Regions from separate parts of the Psychrobacillus mangrovi genome, predicted to be linked through region 1. Evidence: predicted binding sites of a transcription regulator. Region 1 holds the regulator's gene; the other holds the start of a gene.
The links. Region 1 encodes LexA, which represses DNA repair genes until DNA is damaged. Its sites were predicted from a motif close to CGAACATATGTTCG; they were not measured.
Positions count from the first base shown of each region.

Region 2: WAX74_RS20135 (topoisomerase) is a predicted target of LexA. The motif match lies at 4,239-4,252, and genes of this name have one in related genera.

Region 1 covers NZ_JBAWSY010000001.1:439,258-449,880, forward strand. The annotation lists gene tkt (transketolase) at 1-690, opposite strand, end outside; gene WAX74_RS02205 (DUF896 domain-containing protein) at 776-1,009, opposite strand; gene WAX74_RS02210 (YneB family resolvase-like protein) at 1,075-1,722, opposite strand; gene yneA (cell division suppressor protein YneA) at 1,719-2,036, opposite strand; gene lexA (transcriptional repressor LexA) at 2,205-2,825, shown strand; gene WAX74_RS02225 (hypothetical protein) at 3,790-3,981, shown strand; gene WAX74_RS02230 (hypothetical protein) at 4,095-4,256, shown strand; gene WAX74_RS02235 (hypothetical protein) at 4,279-4,575, opposite strand; gene WAX74_RS02240 (STAS domain-containing protein) at 4,783-5,613, opposite strand; gene WAX74_RS02245 (alpha/beta hydrolase) at 5,899-6,555, opposite strand; gene WAX74_RS02250 (VOC family protein) at 6,768-7,154, opposite strand; gene WAX74_RS02255 (cupin domain-containing protein) at 7,361-8,008, shown strand; gene WAX74_RS02260 (YjcZ family sporulation protein) at 8,370-8,531, shown strand; one part of gene WAX74_RS02265 (IS3 family transposase) at 8,825-9,729, opposite strand; one part of gene WAX74_RS02265 (IS3 family transposase) at 9,729-10,185, opposite strand; gene WAX74_RS02270 (YitT family protein) at 10,266-10,623, opposite strand, start outside.
Region 2 covers NZ_JBAWSY010000031.1:10,072-20,694, reverse strand. The annotation lists gene WAX74_RS20160 (hypothetical protein) at 1-528, shown strand, start outside; gene WAX74_RS20155 (hypothetical protein) at 819-1,511, shown strand; gene WAX74_RS20150 (hypothetical protein) at 1,719-2,144, shown strand; gene WAX74_RS20145 (RNA polymerase sigma factor) at 2,597-3,109, shown strand; gene WAX74_RS20140 (anti sigma factor C-terminal domain-containing protein) at 3,093-4,064, shown strand; gene WAX74_RS20135 (topoisomerase) at 4,305-4,673, shown strand; gene WAX74_RS20130 (hypothetical protein) at 4,893-5,108, shown strand; gene WAX74_RS20125 (hypothetical protein) at 5,342-5,689, shown strand; gene WAX74_RS20120 (tetratricopeptide repeat protein) at 5,808-6,383, shown strand; gene WAX74_RS20115 (DUF6366 family protein) at 6,530-6,742, shown strand; gene WAX74_RS20110 (hypothetical protein) at 6,929-7,240, shown strand; gene WAX74_RS20105 (hypothetical protein) at 7,281-7,466, shown strand; gene WAX74_RS20100 (DUF4238 domain-containing protein) at 7,570-8,664, opposite strand; gene WAX74_RS20095 (hypothetical protein) at 8,681-9,781, opposite strand; gene WAX74_RS20090 (hypothetical protein) at 10,412-10,623, shown strand, end outside.

The DNA of each region.
Region 1 (10,623 bases):
AATCGCTGAAGAAATTTCTTCAATATCATTTCCATCTTTCACCAGAATATAATTCCAGCCGTATGATTCGAATCGTTTTTCTACTTTTTCTGAGAATGATTTATTCAAATCTCCATCTAAAGAAATATCGTTACTATCGTATAGAACAATTAATTTACTTAATTGCAAATGACCGGCAAGTGAAATTGCTTCCGCTGCTACGCCTTCCATTAAATCTCCATCTCCACAAAGAGCAAAGGTGTAATGATCAACAACTTCATGACTTGGGCGATTATAAGTCCCAGCTAAATGAGCTTCTGCCATTGCCATTCCAACAGCCATTCCAATGCCTTGTCCAAGAGGACCTGTTGTAGCTTCTACTCCTGCCGTGTGACCAAACTCTGGATGTCCTGGAGTTTTAGAATTCCACTGTCTAAAGTTTTTAATCTCTTCCATAGGAAGATCATATCCACCAAGATGAAGTAAACTATATAGAAGCATAGAACCATGACCTGCAGATAAAACAAAACGATCACGATTGAACCAATTAGGATTATTTGGGTTATGTCGTAAATGCTTTGTCCAAAGTGTGTAAGCCATTGGTGCAGCTCCCATTGGTAAACCTGGATGACCAGAATTTGCTTTATCTATTGCATCAATTGATAAAGTACGTATGGTATTAATTGCAAGTAAATCTGATTGAAGTGACATATTTGACATCCTCTCGAGCTAATTTTTTCTATATCTATAGTTTAGACAACAATCTCGGCATTATCAATGGTTTCTTATTGATTGATTAATTCAGAAATTTCCCTTTTTTAGCTTGTTGCACTTTTACTGGTGTCACATCATTACCTGCAGGATCCACAATTTTCACACTTTCAATAGTATCTCTCATTGTTGCACGAAATGTCTCTAAATATTCTTTTCTTAATGAACTTTGTTCTTTAGCTTCCTCTAAAGATAATCCAGAAGACTTCGATTTTCTCGATAATTCGCTAATTCTTGCAAGTTTTTCTTTACTAAGCATAACACTCACCCTTTATATTTTATTCTTATATAAAGGTAAGGAAAAAACACACAGAGTGCAAGCCTTTAACCTCCGTGTGTTTTAGTAAATTCAATATAACGTCTATGTACAGTGGCTTTACTTATCTCAAAACCCAAACCTTTTAACGTGGCAGCAATTTCCTCGAAAGTTAAGCCAGCATTACGTAATCTTACTATTTCATCAACGGGAACTTCAATTCTTTCCCTACCTTCTTGATTTCCTCGCATTTTTAAATTCTTTTCGGGCCGGAAACCTTGAGACACTGCCCGCTTCATTCCGCGCTTAATTTTAGCGTTATGCAATTTCCGTTGATATTCTTCGACTAAAGCCAAAATTTCTAAAAGCATAGAGTCCATTTCGTTTAAATTTAATACACCTTTATCTTGAAGAGTAAAAACTGAGGTATTTGTTTTTTGAAGAAGATGTAAAACTGCCATCCTTCCATTACCACGACCAATCCGTGTTTCGTCTTGAACGAAAACAGCTTTTATTGCTTCTTCTTTAATATAGGATAATAAATCAAGCAATCCATCTCTTTCTATGTCGTAACCACTATGCTGATCTTTAAATATTTTTGCAATCTCGTACCCTTGGGCACCTGCAAAGTTGGTTAGCTCTTCTTCTTGTCTTACTAGAGACGATTCTTGTGTTTCTTTTTCTGTACTTACTCTACAATATATAACTGCTTTCATTGACTATCCCCTGCTAACTCTGTTGAATTCTCAAAATTAAACTGCTCCTTTTCGCTCGGAATTATTAAAACATCACCAGCTTTTATATGTGCAGTATATAAATTGTTTATTTTCATTACTTCATTAATCCATGCATCTCTTGATTTTTCTGTTTTAAATTTATCAGCAAGTGCCCACAATGAATCACCTGGTTCTACTGTTATTTTATATTCTTCTTCAGCTACTTGAGAGTTTATTATAACAATTGATAAAATGAAAGTTAGGCTTAATCCAAAGAATAAAGTAAGAAAATAATTTTTTGCTAATAATTTCATGAGTATAACCCCTTTTACAGAATGTTTGTTCGGTATGTATGTTCTTATAATAATGCGAACGCATGTTTTTGTCAACATCTTTTAGAACCTATGTTTGCATTTCATATTATAGGCTGATATACTATAAATAAGAAAAAAACTCTTATAAAATAAAAAGAGGTGAATGTATTGAAGAAAGCATCTAAACGACAAGAAGATATATTAGCATTTATAAAAGATGAAGTGCGAAAAAAAGGATATCCACCTTCTGTACGTGAAATAGGTGAAGCGGTGGGACTAGCATCTAGCTCTACTGTACATGGTCATTTAGCAAGATTAGAAAGCAAAGGATTAATAAGAAGAGATCCTACTAAACCTCGTGCCATCGAGATTCTAGATAGTACAAGTTCAACTATAGAAAAACAGGGTGTTGTTCATGTACCTTTAGTTGGTAAAGTTACTGCTGGACTTCCAATTACAGCTATTGAAAATGTGGAAGAATTCTTCCCCCTTCCTGAAACATTTGGTACTTCTGATGATCACTTGTTTATGTTAGAAATTATGGGTGACAGTATGATTGAAGCGGGTATATTAAATGGAGATTATGTTGTAGTTAAACAGCAACAATACGCTAATAACGGTGAAATTGTAGTTGCAATGACAGAAGAAGATGAAGCAACTGTAAAACGATTTTTTAAGGAAAAATCCTATTTTCGATTACAACCCGAAAACTCTTCAATGGATCCAATCATCGTTAACTCAGTAACTATTCTTGGTAAAGTTGTAGGTGTTTATCGACATATTCAATAGATTCATGGTTGACTTGACAGATAGAGTTATAATCCGTATGATTACGTAGAGCCGATATCATATCTAAACAAAAAGTGGACATTTTTGTTTAGATCATCGAAAAAACTCCTTGACCTTTTGGTCGAGGGGTTTTTGTTATTATTTTATTACCAAGAGTATAAGTTTGGAATCTAATTCTATTAATATGTGTTTGTCTATAGATTTATTCAAGAAAAGGTTAAACCTAAAGGAGAAATAATTCGTAAAATGGGAAAACCAACGAATATTTTCTGTTAAATACTACTCTATTTACAAGGGTACTCCACAAAACTAAACTACTTAGCTAGAGAATGATCTTGTTAAACATTATTACTTTTATCTAGTAAATCTATTCTCCTCTCAAGTTCTTCTATTTTTTTACCTAATCTATTAAGTATATAATGTCTCGTATTATTTAATACATGAGCAATCGTTATTGTATTTCAGTTACCATCCATGCTCCTCACACTAGTTACTTTCCCTACTAAAAAGCTCTGACTATTTGACTTCGAGAAGGACTAAATCGCGAAGTAATATTCCTTCACAAGGTCTAATAAACATTATTTCCCTCCTTTATATTTATTAAGTTCAGCACTCTAAGCATCATTCTTTAATAAGAATTGCAATAAAATTGAATAGCCTTTTAAAGTACTTTTTATATTCCCTAAATTTAGACATAAAAAATAGTCTCACTCTAATAAGAGTGAGACTATATCTGACAATCTTTTATGAGAAAATTGAAGGGAGATCACATATGTTTCTCTGTATTTATATACCTCAAAACTAAAGAGAATAAACCGAAAGTTTTTCCAAATGATAATAAAAAAAAATAAAAGGAATAAAATTAAGAAAATAGGGTATTTTTTATATAACTCATATTTCACTTAATACCTAACTCTAAGATTTCTTGTTTTTTAAGTAAAGAAGCTTGGTGGGAGGTGAATAATTGAATAGAGTCTATGGTATTAAAAGCTTAGTAGAGTATCTTGATTCAGTAAATTTTCCATTGTCTGAATCAAAAATTGACGATTTAATAATAAAAAAAGAGATACCACATCAAAAACCTCTTTCCACTATGATTGTTTTTAATCTTGAACATATTGATTGGTGGATTGAAGAACAGCGATTAAAACCATAGTACTATGCGCCCTACATTACGTAGGGCACCTATTATTAATAATCACTATTTCTTTTTCCCTAAAATTAGTTCATAATTAAAGTATTAAAGAAGTTTTAAAGGAGAAATGACCTATGATATTCATCAAGAATGAACTAAATTATTTATTAGAGGACTATAGAAATTGTGAAAATCCTTCTATTAAAGAACAAATTCTAGAAGATATCAATCTATTAAATGAGGCTTTGGCTATTTTACAACTACAAGAACAAGAATCCTATAATATACATCAGTAATTACTCAAAAAAATTTATAATATTATTTAGAGTTATTAAGAACACTCAGGCCAGTCAATAAAGTTTTGGCATCTTCATTTAAGTAATACTCAATATCTTTTCTTACTAGCAGTTCTGGGTTATTTTTAACAGATAATTTCAATCCTCTTATATCAAACTTTGTTGCATAAGAATTTATGGAATAGATTACATTCATCTCTTTACGGCTTAAAGAGTTTATAACAGATTGTGTATTGTTTTTTAGTATTTCAAACAATAATCTAGCATTACTCCGTAAAAGATGTCTATTTTCACTAATCAATTCTATATTATTTTCCATATAACTTCTAGCTGAAATCAAATCCAGCGTATCATACTTTCATTTATTTTTTTTATTAAATCTTTTATATCCATTTAACACCTCTAACTTCCTCTATTTATACTATTTAAATATCGGTTTAGACAATTCAATATTAATAGGCGAAATAACTTCTTTATTTTTTTATATAATAAAAAAGAGCCCCAAAATCAGAGCTCTTATGCTAAATTATTTATGTTTTCTCATAGCTTGTTCTATCGTAGAATGAGTATCTATATTTGAAAAGTCTATGCCTAGTTGTACAGTTGTTTGAGCTATACTTGGACGCACCCCTGAAAGACTAGATGTTACTCCAATCAACTTTAATGCATCAATCATATGAAATAATTGCTGTGCAACCATTGTATCCACAACAGGAACACCGGATAAATCAATATACAAATGACGAATTTGGAAATCCGCACATTGCTTTAATACTTGTTCTAGCATCACCTTTGCTCTGTTCGTATCAATCTCACCTACTAACGGCAAAACTGCTGTCTTATTTATTAACTCAATAATGGGTGCACTTAATTCTATTATCATTTCTTGATGAGCAATTAATCGAATTTCTGTCTGTTTTATGAATTCATTACTAAACTTAAGTATGACTCCGTTAATGGTTTCAATTATTGCACTGTGACACGCAAATATTTGTTTAATAGTAAGTTCTTCTGGATACATTTCGACGAATTCTTCTATTAATTCTAAGTATAAATATTGTTGACGAAAGAATTCCCCTACTATCTCAGTTAACGGTGTTTTCTGATGACCTTCATCTGCTACTATTGATTCCACAAAATCATCAAAAATTTCTAAAAATGTTTCATTTGGCTCATTAAACAAATGAACAAATTTTTCTTGGAATCTATGATTTTGATGTTTTAGCTTATCTATTTCTTCTTGTTCTAAAGTACTATAAATTCCTATTTGATCTTTATTAAGTGTTGCGTACCAACGTTCAGTTATTAACCAAGTTCTTTCGCTTAGAAAGTCATATAGTAATTTATTGCGAATCATTCGTGATCCTCCTACTTTATTATTGCTATATACTCAAGTATAACAAATACCATTGATTTTGATATATTTTAAAAAAATAATGATTTTCACATACTTTCCTTGTTTAATAGCTCACAAACACTATATGAGTTTCTTCGAAAATCTCAGATTGCTTTCTCCATTCAGTTCAACATATATCGGAATCGATAAATCATCCCGTGCTAAGTATTATGATGTTCTAGAAATCACCAAGGCAGCTTAAAAGTAATTCCTACCTCCAGCTAAAGCACAAAACTTCGCAAGCTTCTAATAATCTTCGGATAAAAAAGTATCTATGTCAGTAATAATATCTTTTAAAATATCTATTGAAATTATACTGTCACTATTATGGTCAAGACTATGATTTGCACTAGGAATTAATTTCGACATTAAATTTGTATTTTGTTTCAATCTACCAAATAACTCCTCAGAATAAATTTCATCCTCATCCCCTATTATGCAAAACCCTTTGTTTCCACTATTAACTATAGTATCTATAACTTCGTCTAAATTTAATAAAGGAGTTAACCATATTACTTTAGATTCCTTAAACTTTTCTCTTCGTAATTCTGAGCTCATAGCTATTGTTCCTAAGGATTTCCCTATAAAATAAAAATTTTTGTAAGTGTTAGTTTCTAATACCGTATCTATAACTAATCTTGAATCTATTTTAACTGCTTTGATAATCTCTTCTTTGCTAAATTCATGATAAAGATCTGCTTTATAAGAATAATTGATTTCTAAAATATCTTTATTATTATTAAAAAGAATTCCACTTGTATAATGAAAAACTGGGCTATTTACCGTGTAACCTGAACCTGGTAGAAATATGTATAAGTCCTGCGAGTCTTCAGTTTTACCGTAGAGTTTATAAGGAATTTTTATCCCTTTATATCCCTCAATACTCTTACTTATGAATTTCATCTCAAAAGCCTCCCTCTTATAGTAACTTCTACAAACCCTACCCTTTCTGAATTCTGTTTTGTATCATAAAATACATTCTTCATCTAAACAGCAAATTTAGAATATTGCTTAATTATTTATTTACTATTAAACTAGTAAATCCATATAGCCAGGTAGTTGAAGTTCATTTATTTAGCCACTTCACAATTGAGAGAAGTAACAATTAACCGTTATTATTTTACAAAACCATGCACTCTAATGATATTATTCTCTAAATCACTCAAATAAAATTCATAGTAATTAAACACGGGATTTTGTATCTCTTCTACCTGAACACCTTTTTCTTTAAAAATCCGGTATGTCTCAAAAATATCATCGCTTTGCAAATCCAATGTAGAGCTTTTAGGTAACTCATTCTTCTCATTTGCTTTATAACGATTACTAATTGCAAGTTTTGTAAGTTGATTTATAGAGAAGAAGTAAGCGACATCAATATTGCTTGTCGGTTTCATCCCTAAAAGGTCTGAATACCATTCTACTGCACTAAGCAAATCCTCAACAAAATGCCATATAACTACCTTTCCATTAATAGCATTGCTCTTACTAAATGTTTTTGTCATTCCTAATCCCTCATTCTATAATTAAATTTCATAAGATATTCTCTTAAATTAAATAAAATACCTTTAATAGATCTAAATAATTTTTATTTGAAAGACAAATAATCCAAAATGTATAACTCAAACCAAATATAAAAACATACATATGCTAACAAAATGTGCTTTTGAAGCACAACCATTTAAGGAAGGATGTTAGTATTAGTTCGAATATGGATTACACCTCGTCAAATAAACAGTTCACTTTTGATGTAAATAAAAGTCCACTTTTCAAGAAAGATAAAAATAATTTTATTAATGTACTTGGTATTAAGCAGTTAAATACATTACAAAATGTGTCTTTACTTGATATTTTTCTTAGCAAGAGTAATGTAGTCGAGCCTCATTACCATCAAAATGCAGCAGAACTTGTTTATTGTATTTCTGGAGCAGCTACTGTTTCTTTATTGAACCCTTATACAAAAAAGATCCAAAACTATCCAATAACACCTGGACAGGTAGCAAACATTCCTCAAGGTTGGTGGCATTATGAAATTGCTACTGTCGATAACACACATCTATTAGCTATTTTTGATGCTCCAACTCCTGAGGTAATTTTAGGTTCTGATATCTTAAAATTTACACCATCTAACATCATGGCGCATACGTATTGTATGGATGAAAATCAATGGAAAGAGGCAATTGCCCCTGTACAACCTTCCACCTATATTGGACCTCCTAAAGGCTGTAAAAGAGCAAAAGAGAAATCTTCTAAACAACACTCTCAACATAAGAATACTCAGGAGTATCAATATTATCCTTACCCTACTCCTTATCCATTTCATTATAATTATCCTTGTGGCCCAATTCCTTTTTCTTAGAAAATATAAATTGCTTTAATGAAACCTTCATGCGAAGGGACTTTCTTTAGTCTTGGATAAATAAAAAAATGACCATGTGGACGTTCTTTAAAAAAATTTATTATCAATTGCGTTTTTTATAATTAATTAGGTTCCCTCTAGCATACAATGCCTCGCCTTTTATCAAATCTTAGCAGAAGTGTATAGTCACATAGCCTAATACTTTTTTATAATAGAAATAAGCTATTTATAACAGGAGGTGCGCCTCAACCCATCCTCCTGTTAGTTCAGAAAAATTTGTATTTATAACTAAGCAAATGAACCAGTCGGTGAAAAATGAATTACATAGGATGAACTATCTAACAAACGGGAGGTGTATAAAATGGGTTATGATTGTAATCCATGTTACGGGTACGGGTATGGACCTGAGTATAATAGACCATACGGATCAGGATTCGCTTTAATTGTTGTTTTATTTATTCTATTGATTATCATTGGCGCAAGTTTCGTAAACCATGGTAGATATGGTGGCGACGATTGCTAAATATCCGTATAACTAACTTTTCATCAGAGACAGGTGTCTTTTACCTGTCTTATAAATATTTATACCACCCCACTCTCACTTGAGCTTGTTTACCAAATACAAATCGATTGCATCTTTAACAAATTCAAACCTCAATTTTTATTCCATTATGTTTTTTAAATTATTAATTTCTCTTTCTGATAATAATTTGAATAGTCATAAATCCTTTTATTCCATCTAATTTTCTATATCTTGTATAATAAAAAAGCTATACTTCAAAATCTGATCTGACCCAATAAAGTTAGACAAAAAAGTTAGGCAACTTCTAAGATCTGAGTTCGGTATTCTACCGGACTTAGGTCTTTTAATTTTGCCTTCATTCTTTTGTGATTATAATACTCGATATATTCATGCAGTTCTCGTTCAAAATGCTCTATATTCTCGAACTCCTGTAGATAAAGAAGCTCCGACTTTAACAAGCCAAAGAAGTTCTCTATGACTGCATTATCTAAACAATTACCCTTGCGGGACATACTTTGTTTTATATGGTGGCGTTCTAAAGTCTTATGATACTTCTTCATTTGATAGTGCCACCCTTGATCTGAATGCAGAATCACTTCATCTCTTGGATTTAATCGTCGGATTGCCTCCTCTAACATATCACCCACAAGTTGATAGACTGGACGGTTCATTACCTTATAAGCAATAATTTCACCATTGCACAAGTCCAAAACTGGTGATAGGTAACGTTTCTCCCCGAAGAGATGAAATTCCGTTACATCCGTCACCCATTTTTCATTCATTTTGTCTGCCTGGAAATCACGATTCAGTAAATTAGATGCGATTCTACCTACTTTTCCTCGATAGGAACGATACTTTTTCATTCGAACCATACATTTTAAGCCCATTTCATTCATCAATCTGTTGATCGTCTTCGGATCATGACAAATGTTCTTTTTTACTAATTCTTTAGCGATGCGACGATAGCCATAGCGCCCTTTATGTTCATGATAGATCACTTCAATCGCTGTTTTTGTCGTCGCGTATTTATCTTCACGTTGTAATCTTTTCTCCCAGTAATAGTACGTGCTACGTGGAATGTCAGCGACTTTAACCAGTTCCACTACATCAAACTCAGAATTTAGTTCAAAAATTACTTGCGCTTTGATCTTGTTTGTAATTTTTCCTGTTCGTGAACTAAAGCATTCAACTTTTTTAGGTAGGCATTCTCCATACGTAAACGCTCATTCTCAGCTCGTAGAGCTTCCATAGACTCTTCAACTGGAGATTTTGCTTTGGTATTTGGTTCTTTTTCTTTTTTCATTGTGGGACGCCCCTTTTTCTTTTGTTCTAGGGCATTAATTCCTCCTCGCTCAAACTTATTTCTCCAATTCCTAATCATCCCCGGAGAGGATATGTTGAAAATAGCTGCCGCGTCATAAGAGGATGTGCCCGTTTCGTTCATATAATTAAGTACATCCATTTTAAACTGCAGTGAATAGCTTGTATAGTTTTTTAAGAAAGCTTCGATTCCTTGTTGTTCATAAAGGCGAATCCATCCGCTCACAATACTTTTATTTACCTGTACCTCTTGAGCAATCTGTGAGATAGATTCATGACCATTTAAAAATCGTAAAACAATCTTAATTCTTTCTTCTGCTGTAAATTTAGACATTAAAAAAACCCCCGTAAATGTTAGATTTTGTGTCTAACATTTACGGGGCAGTTCAATTGAAGTATAGCTTTTTTATTTATTCAATGAATATCATTCTTTTTAAAGTTACCGCCCCTAACCTCTGCCACTTCATAAACTGTGACAAAAGCATTCACATCAATATCACTAATGATTTCTTTCATTTTACTTTCTTCTAGACGGTTAATCACACATGTTATTTCTTTGAATTGTTCATTTGAATATCCACCATGCACTATATTAAACGTAGCTCCTCGACCTAAGCGGTCACGAATAGTCTCTACCATTAATTCAGGATGATTTGTGATGATTTTAAAAGTTTTTGAACCACTCAAACCTACTTCTACGATATGAATCACTTTTGAAGCAATAAAATAAGCTATTGCCGATAAGATAGCCCCTTGAAGACCGAAAACTGTT
Region 2 (10,623 bases), on a different contig from region 1:
GAGGTATCTTTAGATAATCCATCCAATAAATTGACGTTAAAAATGGCAAATGATGAAGTGATCACTATTGAACCCGCTTATACATGTGTAGTTGACAATAAACGCAAAACCTGCACGGCTAAAGAAGGGGAATTAATCGTTTCGGAGAATAGACAAAAAGTGCGATTAAAGTCACAATCTCTTTATGATTGGCTCATGGTAGGGTGGAGAAAAGAGGTGGACGGACCTACTAAAGAAGAGTTACTTGAAGAAGCATTGTTTACACGTTATTTATATCATTTGGGCCCATCTTATTCGGAATTTTTTGACTGTCCAAAAATCAGAATTGAACCCATTGATGGAGATCCTAGGAGACATCTCATTTTTGGCAGTGCTTTAAACTATTCAGGACACCACGGTGGAGATTATGATAAACTTACTTTCTCTATAAGTGATTCTAACCTTACAGGGTTACAAGTGACAAACGTAAAAATAAAGAAACATATTTCGCAAGAAGAAATCGAAAAACAATGCCGAGCGTTTGATTAAATATAGTTCTTACGAAAGGGGTGTTTCTTTCAGAGAAGGAAACGCTTCTTTTTATTTGGGTTATTTCAGTAAATCAAAGTGATAATAATTTTGTGAAAGATTGTACTTAAGCTAACGGGTGCTTTGGCAAAACATGGCCATAATTTCGATGATCTATTTATTTATCCTAAACATCAAGTAGGTCTTAGAAATCCATTTTAAATGTTAAACTTAAATAGGTAAAATCAGAAATAATATCAGTGAATAATAAAAGATACCTCTAACATACTAATCAATAAAGAGGATGAATTATGAACAGGATATTAGAAAAACTAGCCATATTTACATTGATAATACTCTTAGTTCCGATGGGGACCAAGGCAAGCACAGCTGAAAAAGTTGTTGGAAATTTACCGGAAGCTGAACTTACTTTGTATGCCACTGAAAAAGAAGGAGATTTAACGAATTTCAAACTAACTGTGAAAGGAGAAACTTATTTTTTCCCAAGATGGCTGAATTCCCCTAATATAACGTATTATCCAAAACTCTATTACAGTGATATTAATAATGATGGTAGGAAAGAAATAGTTATTGTTTTAACAACAGATACAGGTACTGGAGTAATAATACAAGAACCTCATGTGTTTCACGTAGATAATAACGGGGATTTATTAGAGAAACTTGTAGATAATCCAATGGCCATTATTAACAAAAATGTAAAAACTAAATTGAGTAGTTCAAAAGCTATTGTTAGTATTGGTAAGGAGAAGAACAAAATAAATATCAGGGAATTAAACATTGTTCCATCACATATATTTGAAAATGTCGCTATTGGAAGTACTTTAAGGTTTGAAGTTATTGACAACAAATTTGTGGCTATAGTAGGGCTGACAATAGCTCCTGCTGGGGGATCTATAGGTGAAATTCATATTATTTATACTTTTAAAGATAATATGTATCAAGCTAAACAGATTAATTTTATTCCCAGAGATGAATCAGAATAGAATGGATTCATTCGAATGCCTTTTGTCTACACACTAAAATTTTTCCTAAACCAACCTCTTATTAAACTAACAGGTGCTTTAGTTAAACAAGTGGCTGCCTGTAAGGGTAGCTTTTTCTTATTGAACTAACGGTGGGTCTTTAAGATGGATGGATACCTCTTTCTAATTTGGGAAGATTAGAAAAGAGGTGAATTTATCTTGAAAAAAATGTATGTACTAATTTTAATTATCTCATTATTTACTTTGGTGTCATTTGAAGCTTATGCACAGCCTAAAAATTGTCCTGTATTAAGTGATTTAGAGAAAATATCGCTTAAGGATAAAAAAGAGGTAATAGAAGCGTTAAATACTTTAATACCAAAAACTTATGGAACTGGATTAGATGATTTACCTGACATATATACTAAGTGGAATGTAGTAACTGCCAAACCTTTTCCTAAAACAGTTGGTAATAAAGAAGAAGAAGGCTATTTTGGAATGGCAAAAACCTTTTGTGGCAAAGAAATTGCTGAAAAGTCATGGCTTATACGTTTAGAATTCCCCAAAGCACCTGGAGCTGACTTAGCCCAAGGTCAAATATTTTTAGCTAAAAGTAAGGAAAAAGGATGGTTTGTTTGGTTTCGATACCATTAAATTGCTATTTTCTTATTGAACTAACGGGTGCTTTACTTCAATAAGGAGTAAAGCCTTTTTTCTTATTGAACTAAAGCGGCAGTTTAGTTGAAGAGTGTTGTTTAACTGTTGTTCAGCAACCGGGCCAGATTGTGGAGGAAGAGTTCAAGAGATTTGTTGGTAATTCATATAAAGGTTGTTTAAGATTAATTGGAGTGAACACACAAATAGTGGTAAAACGAACAAAGGGCAGAACTAGCTATAAATAGCCAGTGGCTGTCGAAGATTAATTAAATGTAATCAATATAATTTCTAAACAATATCTTCTAATTTATTTGGCGAGAAGCGATAGCTTTCTTGCCAAGTTCTTTTAACTAAAGAAATATATGTTAAAGAGAAATAAGTAACCTAAATTTGTAATTTTTTTGTTAACCTTTTTATTATTGAAACGTTTTAAAGGTGGGAGGTTTGAAATGAATGATTCCATGATGGGGAAAAAACTAAATGAGATACTAAAATTTGTTTACTCTTACCTAATAAAAATGGGTGCATCTAAGGAAGATGCAGAAGATATTATTCAAGATACTGCTTATAAATTTTTACAATACATAGACTCAGTCCAGTTTAATAATACCCAAGCTTGGCTTTTTAGAGTAGCAGTAAATCAATATTATGATATGTCCCGTAAGAAAACTAGGCGAAGAGATATATTATTGAAATTCAACTTACAAGAAATATTTGAGGAAGAAACACCTGAAAAAGCCCTCATGCAAATTGAATTAGAAAGGGATATTCATGAAATTTTAACTAAATTAAAACCAAAATACAGGCAGTTGCTTCTTCTGAAATATAGTACAGGACTAAAAATAAAAGAGATAGCAGAACTATATAGCATGAAAGAAGGATCTGTTAAGACTATTCTCCATAGGGCAAGAAAAGAATTTATAGAACATTATAGGAGGTATAAAAATGAACAAGGAAAATGAGTTTTTTCCAAAAGATCTTGAATTTGAGAAATTAGTAAAAAAAGCAAAGAAACGTTCAATGATAAGAATGGTGCTCATTTCATTAGTTATTAGTCTTATTGTTTTACCTGGTCTATATATTATTGGAGATAGAGTGATGATAATGAAAATGGAAAAGGAGACCGAATTAGATTCGACTTGGAACGATATTATGGGCGCCAACATCGAAGAGCAAGGTACAATATACAATTATTCTCCAACTTCAGCAACGGCAAAAATGAAGATAGTAAAAAATGTAGGAGGAGTACCAATTCCATGGGGTGAACAGGAAAAAGTCTTTACTATTTTTGGAACATCTAGATTGACTAATACTAATGGTGCTTACGGAACAGCTAGCAAAGAGGATGAGAGACTTCCTTTATATTATCAAGGAGAAAGAGTAGTTGAATTTTTTCATCCACAAGTTAACTATACGCAAATATTTGATGACAGGGCTTTACTGAATATTATTGACGATAACACTGTTGTAGAAATGGCTTTTTCATTTAATGATGGATACTCAATTGAGGAAGTAAACCAAATATTTAAAGAGCAATTAGCATGGTATTGGGTAGATACGTTTAGTAAAGATGAAATAGAAAATGATAATAAGTTTAACGAATATGAGGATTTCCGAGACGCTACAATCCATGGTTTTGGTGCATATGGCTTTTCATATAACCGAAATGCAGATACCTATTCTGCCTCTAACTTTATATCGATTTTAGAGATGGTAAAGGAGGATGGTGGTGATTATCAAAGTGATGCAGAGAAAATTATTAATAACATAACTAATCAGGGCAAAATAAAACTAGAACCTCAGAACCTTAATATTATTGGTGTAGTGGTTACAGGAAAACCAAGTGATTTAATAAAGTTTAGTGATGAATCTATGATTCGCGGTGCTACATTAGGGGCAACAACAGACCTATATTAAACTGTGTGGGTTGCCTTAATTGGTTTTAATCAAGTACATTGATATATTGCTTCAATCTTACCTACTTTAAATATTTCAATTTGGTTAGTATGTTATATATTACAAGTGAATTATTACAAATCTAATATTGTATTAATTTATAACAATTGCAATAGAGATAATTTACATTCGGGTCAAACTTACGTATGGAGAATTGTTGTGGAATGTGCAATTTATTTTTGAAAGGGGAATTTAGAAAGGATGAAACAAGCTATGATTTCAGGAATTGTATTTTGTTCAATCTTGTTAGTTGGATGTAATACAACCGAGGTATTAGAAAGCGAGCAGGAAGTAGTAGTTTCTCAGAGAAACTTATTTTCTGAATTACAAAATGAAATAATAGTATCTATTACAGAGCAGACGGAACTTGATAGTGATTCACTAGCAATAATGATAGATGGTGGTACTGATGAATTAACAGTTTCAGTAGGTTTCCCGAAGGATGCAAATATTGATGCTACTTTGATTCAACAAATAGTTGAAGATTCTATTAAGAATGTTTCTGAAACAGAAACAGTAACAGATAGCGAAGAAAAAATAAAAATGAAAATAAAGATCGAGAAATACTAACAGTGAATTTCTTAAAGGATACAAACTGCCTTAAAAATAAAGTAGTTTTATAAGTATGTGAATAAATGTACTTAAACTAACGGGTGCTTTACTTCAAGAATAAGTAAAGCCTTTTTTCTTATTGAACTAACGGGGCAGTTTAGTTGAAGAAGCGGTTAGGAACTTTTTGGGATTGAGTTCAATTAAAAAGATTTAAAAACATAAAACAAGGTGGGTTCAATGATGGGTGTTTTATCCTTAATTGCAGGAGTTATTTGTATAGTTATTTCGTTGTTTATTTTCATACCGAGTATAAAGAAAGCTAATTCTATTAAGGAAAAGTGGAGTGAGTTTTTTGATTTTGTTTTAGACCCTTTTACAGGATTAACAGCTTTGTTTTATTTAGGACTTCTACTAATGCTATATGGCTTATTAAGGATATCTAATTTGCTTTGAGTATTTCACTAACAGGTGCTTTACTTCAAGAAGGAGTAAAGATTTTTTTTCTTATTGAACTAACGCGGCAGTTTAGTTGAAGAACAATTGATTTCTTATGATAAAATGGATATAAAGGAGTGAGAATATTGAAAAAATATCTTTACACGGGGATTTTACTTGGAGCTATTGTGTTAGCTGGGTGTAGTGCAAATGAGGAAGCAGAAGAACAAGTACAAGCAAAATAAGTGAAGATGGAAGATGTAACTAATGGACAAGCAGTAGAAGTTGAGACTTTACCTGATATGGATAAAGAAGAAGTTGTATCAGTGACTCCATTAACAGTTTTAGATTCTCAAGGTGTTTCATACTTAACTACGGAAGAATATTTACAGACACCTTCTGGATTACCTATTTATAAAACTGAATTATTTTATACCGATTTAGATGAATTACAACAACAACCCGATTTCTTCGAATTTACTAAAGATGTTGAAGGGCATTTGTATAAAGGTACTCTAAAATTATATCGAGCCGATAAGCAGGACGACGATAGCTGGAAAGCTATGTATAGCGGGATAATCTCTAGAGTCGAATTGTGAGTTTTTTCACTTAAACTAACGGGTGCTTTACTTCAAGAAGGAGTAAAGCATTTTTTCTTATTGAACTAACGCCGCAGTTTAGTTTAAGATGACATAGCTAATTTGGGGGAGATAAGATATGAGAATAGTTGATTTTAAAAAAAGTCTTTCTTCCGTAAATGAGTTTATTTATTTTGATAGTAACGATTTTCTACGAGAAAAGACTTCAAATCCTTTGAGATTAAAACAAGTTATTTCTGATGCGGAATATTTATTAAAAATTAATATTGAAGAAAGCGATAAGTATTTTCTTTACGGAACAGTAGGTAATTTGTATAGAGTTTGTGGTGAGCCTCAGAAAGCACTCAATTACTTAAATATTTGCCTATGTCACGCATTAAAAGAGGGAAACATAACAAGAGAAACTGTAACATTAATACGAATTGGCGAAGCATTAAAGTATTATGAAAAACATGATGAAGCGTTAGAGCATTTTGAAAAAGCTTTTAAAAAATGTAAAGACAATAAGCTAGAAACATACTTAGATTTTGCTTTGCAACACAAGGGAAAATGTCTAATGGAAATGGGAAGGTTAGATGAAGCTGTAGAATGCTTTATAGAAGCGTTAAAGCTAAGAGAATTTAAAGGAGACACTACTTTAATTGGTTCTACTAAAGAAGCATTAAAATTGGTGAAAAGATTAAAAATCCAATAATTCCTTGTTCTGCTAACGGGTGCTTGAGTAAAATGTAGGGCTGATAATACAGCTCACTTTTCTTATTGAACTAACGGGGCTGGTTAGTAAAAGAAGGTAAACCCATAGAAATTAGAGAATACAGTAATCCATAGGGGGTGTTTGATTTGAATAATAGACAAGAAACTCCAAAAGAAAAAAGAGAAAGATTAAGACAACAAGAACTAAAAAAAAATCCTGGCGGTGCATTAAGAGATGGATTTAGTAGAGGTGAAACTGGAAATCTAACTGATTTAACAGGTGGTATGGGTTGGAAAGGAACAGGGATACTAATTGTTGTTTTAGTAGTTGGGTATGTTTTATATAAACTACTTTTTTAAAAATTTTACTTTACATTGTTCAACTAACGGGTGCTTTAGTTAAAGATCGTTGGTTGCTTAGGCAGCTCTCTTTTCTTATTGAACTAATGCGGCAGTTTAGTTCAATAAGGAAAATCTAAAGGTGTTTTATAGGTTAAGGGGGTATCCTTTAACTAGGAGTAAATTTTTTATTAAGGGGTGTTCATAGTGGAAAGTGAATTATTTGCTATCGATGCTATGTGGGCTTTTGTTCTAGTAAATGTAGTATATTTAGTATCTATATTGTTTTTCAGAAAACATAAACAATTGCTTTCAGTTATTCACACTTTAATTTTGTTAATAATGGTACAATATTTCATCATTGCTCAGCGAGATTATATATTTGATAAATACCCTGCAATTGCATATCCAATGATAGCGGTAGTATTGCTTGCGTATTATGTCTTTTTTAGAGATTTGAATTCATTTATAAAAACAAAGAAAATTGAAAGAGACGCATCATCTAAGGAAATTAAATGATTAAGTTGATTAGTGTCCGACAAGTTTATTGGGGGATATTTTGAAAACTCGAAAATCGTTTTTTATTTTTGTTGTTTTATTTTTAATGGTCGCACGTTGTTCAAATGAAATAGCGAATGAAGAACAAAGAATTGAAGTTCAAAAGCGTATTGACGATGAAAACGATTATAAAGTTATCTTTGGGACATATCGAATTTATTCGTGGATTAAGGAGAAAAAGATGTGAAAAAATCAAGACCAAAATAAAAGCAACCGCCTCTTAATTGAGTTGGTCGCTTTTTTTGTCTCTAATAGAAAACCACGAGCGAACCGAAGTCTCTAAATCGCTATTATTTAAAATATGGCTTCTTTGATGGCTGACCAAGTATATAGCCCTTGTTACAATCTTTTTTTAACTGTTCATTATACGCAAATACTTCATCTTTGCTAAGAGTATTTAAGAAATAATGATTTTTATCGACTGGACTACCTTTTCGCACAGCACACGCTAAATCAGGACTTATAGGAAAAAGATATTCTGTTTGATCTCGATCATTCTGAAAACGACAAACTGGATTGTCTGTAGTGATAAACTCACAACCAATTTCAGGAACAAAAAGTTCTAGATTCATGTTATTTAAAATATATTGAATTTCTTCATAAATTGGTCCTTTTTTATTGAATAATTGATGATACATACTAAGCAATATATTATGTAAATAATTTTCTCCGTAAGTATTGATAAAAGGATACATTTTTTTCTCTTCCGGAATAGGATCATTTAAAAATTCTTCAATACCAAGTAATCGTATTAATTCGTTGAACATATTTTTTAATATTGGTTGGGCAGGTTCTGTTCTCCATTCCATAGACACCATAAATCCAACTAATTCTTCACGTCTGACAGCTGGTATTTTATTGACTTTCTTATTTTTATTTACTTCTGTTAAGATGTCATTTCGTACGTCAAACCAAGTATTTTCAAAAATTTGATTCCATGCTTCTTCTAAGTCTCGAATATGAATAGACTTAATCTCTTCTTTTAAAGATTGCTTTTCATCCTCTGAAATTAAGTTGTCATTGGTATCATAAACACTCCATAAATCAAACTCGTCTAAAAAGCTGTTATTCAGTCTAATAGAATCTGAGACCTCTAAACCGTCAATTTTAACTTTATATCCATGTAATCTTAAAGGGGCAAAGTATTTGTCACAATCTAACTTACTTTGGAATAAAGCGCCTACTCTTCTCGAATAAAAATTACTTGTTCGAACAATTTTCCGTGTATTTTTACTCTGGTCTGGATTAGCGAAGTCAATATTATTTTCATTTTTATCGATATAATAAACATAGGAGTCTTTATGTTGCCACCCTTTTAAATATGTGTTCGGTACAAGATGATGTTTTTCTGAAATCGTGGTCCAATTAGGATCAAATTCTTTCATATTATCGTCTCCGTCTCTATTTAGAAATATTAATGTCTAGTTCTGAAGGTGAAACCTCTAACAATACTAAAGCTGATTTAAGCAATACAATCATTTTCAAGTAGCTTTCTTTGGTTAGTAACTCATAGTTAAAACTACCGTGAAGAATAGCATTTCGATTAATTTTAGCAGAATTAGACGGATTATTGTCGAATAGATCTATATAAGCATTTATAACGGTTAATACCTTTAACAAGTTAATACTTTGTATATTTTCAACTAATTCCGCTTTATCTCTTATGTTTCTTTTTAATATTCTTCTGAAGCTAGTTATATAGACTTTTTGGTGCTCATATGGGTTAGTTAATAGTCCTGTTGCCCAACGACTTATGACATTATCAAATGCACCGAACAATGGGAAAATTGCCGTTTCATAATGACCAATTGAATAAGCATGGAAACTCTGTTCAATAACTTTCTTTTGTGTAGCATAACATGGGGAGTTGATAATATCTGTAATACATTCATCTAAATGGTGTGAAACATAATCGACAACTAATTCTTCATTCAAATCAGTAACTTGACTCTCACTTTGCTCTTCTAAATATCGATCAATTAATTCTTCATATAGAAACCACTGGCTTTTTTGTGCCAATGTCACAAGATCATACTGGTTTTCACGATAAGATTGATTGGATTCATCTAAATTTTTTAATATCGTTTTAAATGACCGGCTCCAACTATCTTTCAAAGATTGCAGAGATTGCATTGTTTCCAGATAACTTTTAGTGGCTTGCGTTGCAGGTGTTATCAAAGATACTGAATTAATGATATTTTGTGCATTCCTTGTGACACTCGAAATGTCATTAAAGGATTGAAGTGCATCAGATAGTGCCGTTACAGAGTGAGAAATATTCTGATGTATATTTGGTATATTGAAATTTGTTGGCTCTAATACACGTTGCACAGATTGAACGGTCAATAAGTTCATATTACTTACTGTAGAGATACTTTTAGTTGCATTTATAACTTCTTGCAAGGATCTACCTGCATTCAACTCTTGGACTTTTCGAAAATCAACCTGTACTCTTCTAAAATGCTCAGGAACAGCCATCATAGTATTCCATTTATTAAACATGTCTTTTTGCAATACAAAACCTTCTGAAAACCTTAAAGGCTTTCGTTTATCAGGCAACATATTAGTAAGTTTTTGAAAATCATTCATAGAAATTTTTCTAGGTGAAAAACTAGATTTGATTAAAATATACTTTATAGACATAGCCACACACCCCTTTGTTTATCACTATCAATAATGGTTAGGAACTGTCTATATTATAACAAAGGTGATATTTTAATATGGTAAAAAATACTTTCATCTATCTCTTCAAAAATCTCTGTATTCTTTCTTCAACACCATCAATAATGGCTATTCTCTTAATGAATTTGCTTATTATAGACATAGTTGCATTGTAGGGGAATTGCTTTAAGACCTTTATTCCTAAATCTGTTATACGATAGGTATTGGCTTCTAGTTGTTCAACAAGACCAGCAACTTGTAATTCGCGTCTAGCAAAACGTGCCCTAATTTAGAATCGCCACTTGTGATGGGAACGAAGATAAATTGTACGAGGTGTAATCAATTCAATTGAAACTAGACTAAAAGAATCAATAGGTGCATGATTTAGACATGATAAAGTTGTTAAACTAACGAGGCAGGTTAGTTGAAGAAGAAACTTATGAACTGATTCAATAAAAAGGGGGGTATTCATTGCATCCAAATGAATTAATTGAATTTATGATAGTCGGTGGAATTTTATTTGTTATTCTATTGGTTTCTTTCATTTTGAAAGGAAAATGGAGGAAAATTGTTCAGGGATTAGCTATTTTATATTTGGTGTCTTTTGGAATCTTTTATTTCGTACGCCCATATTGGATTGATATGCAAATTGAAAAAAAAGTAGGTTATATACAGATGCATTT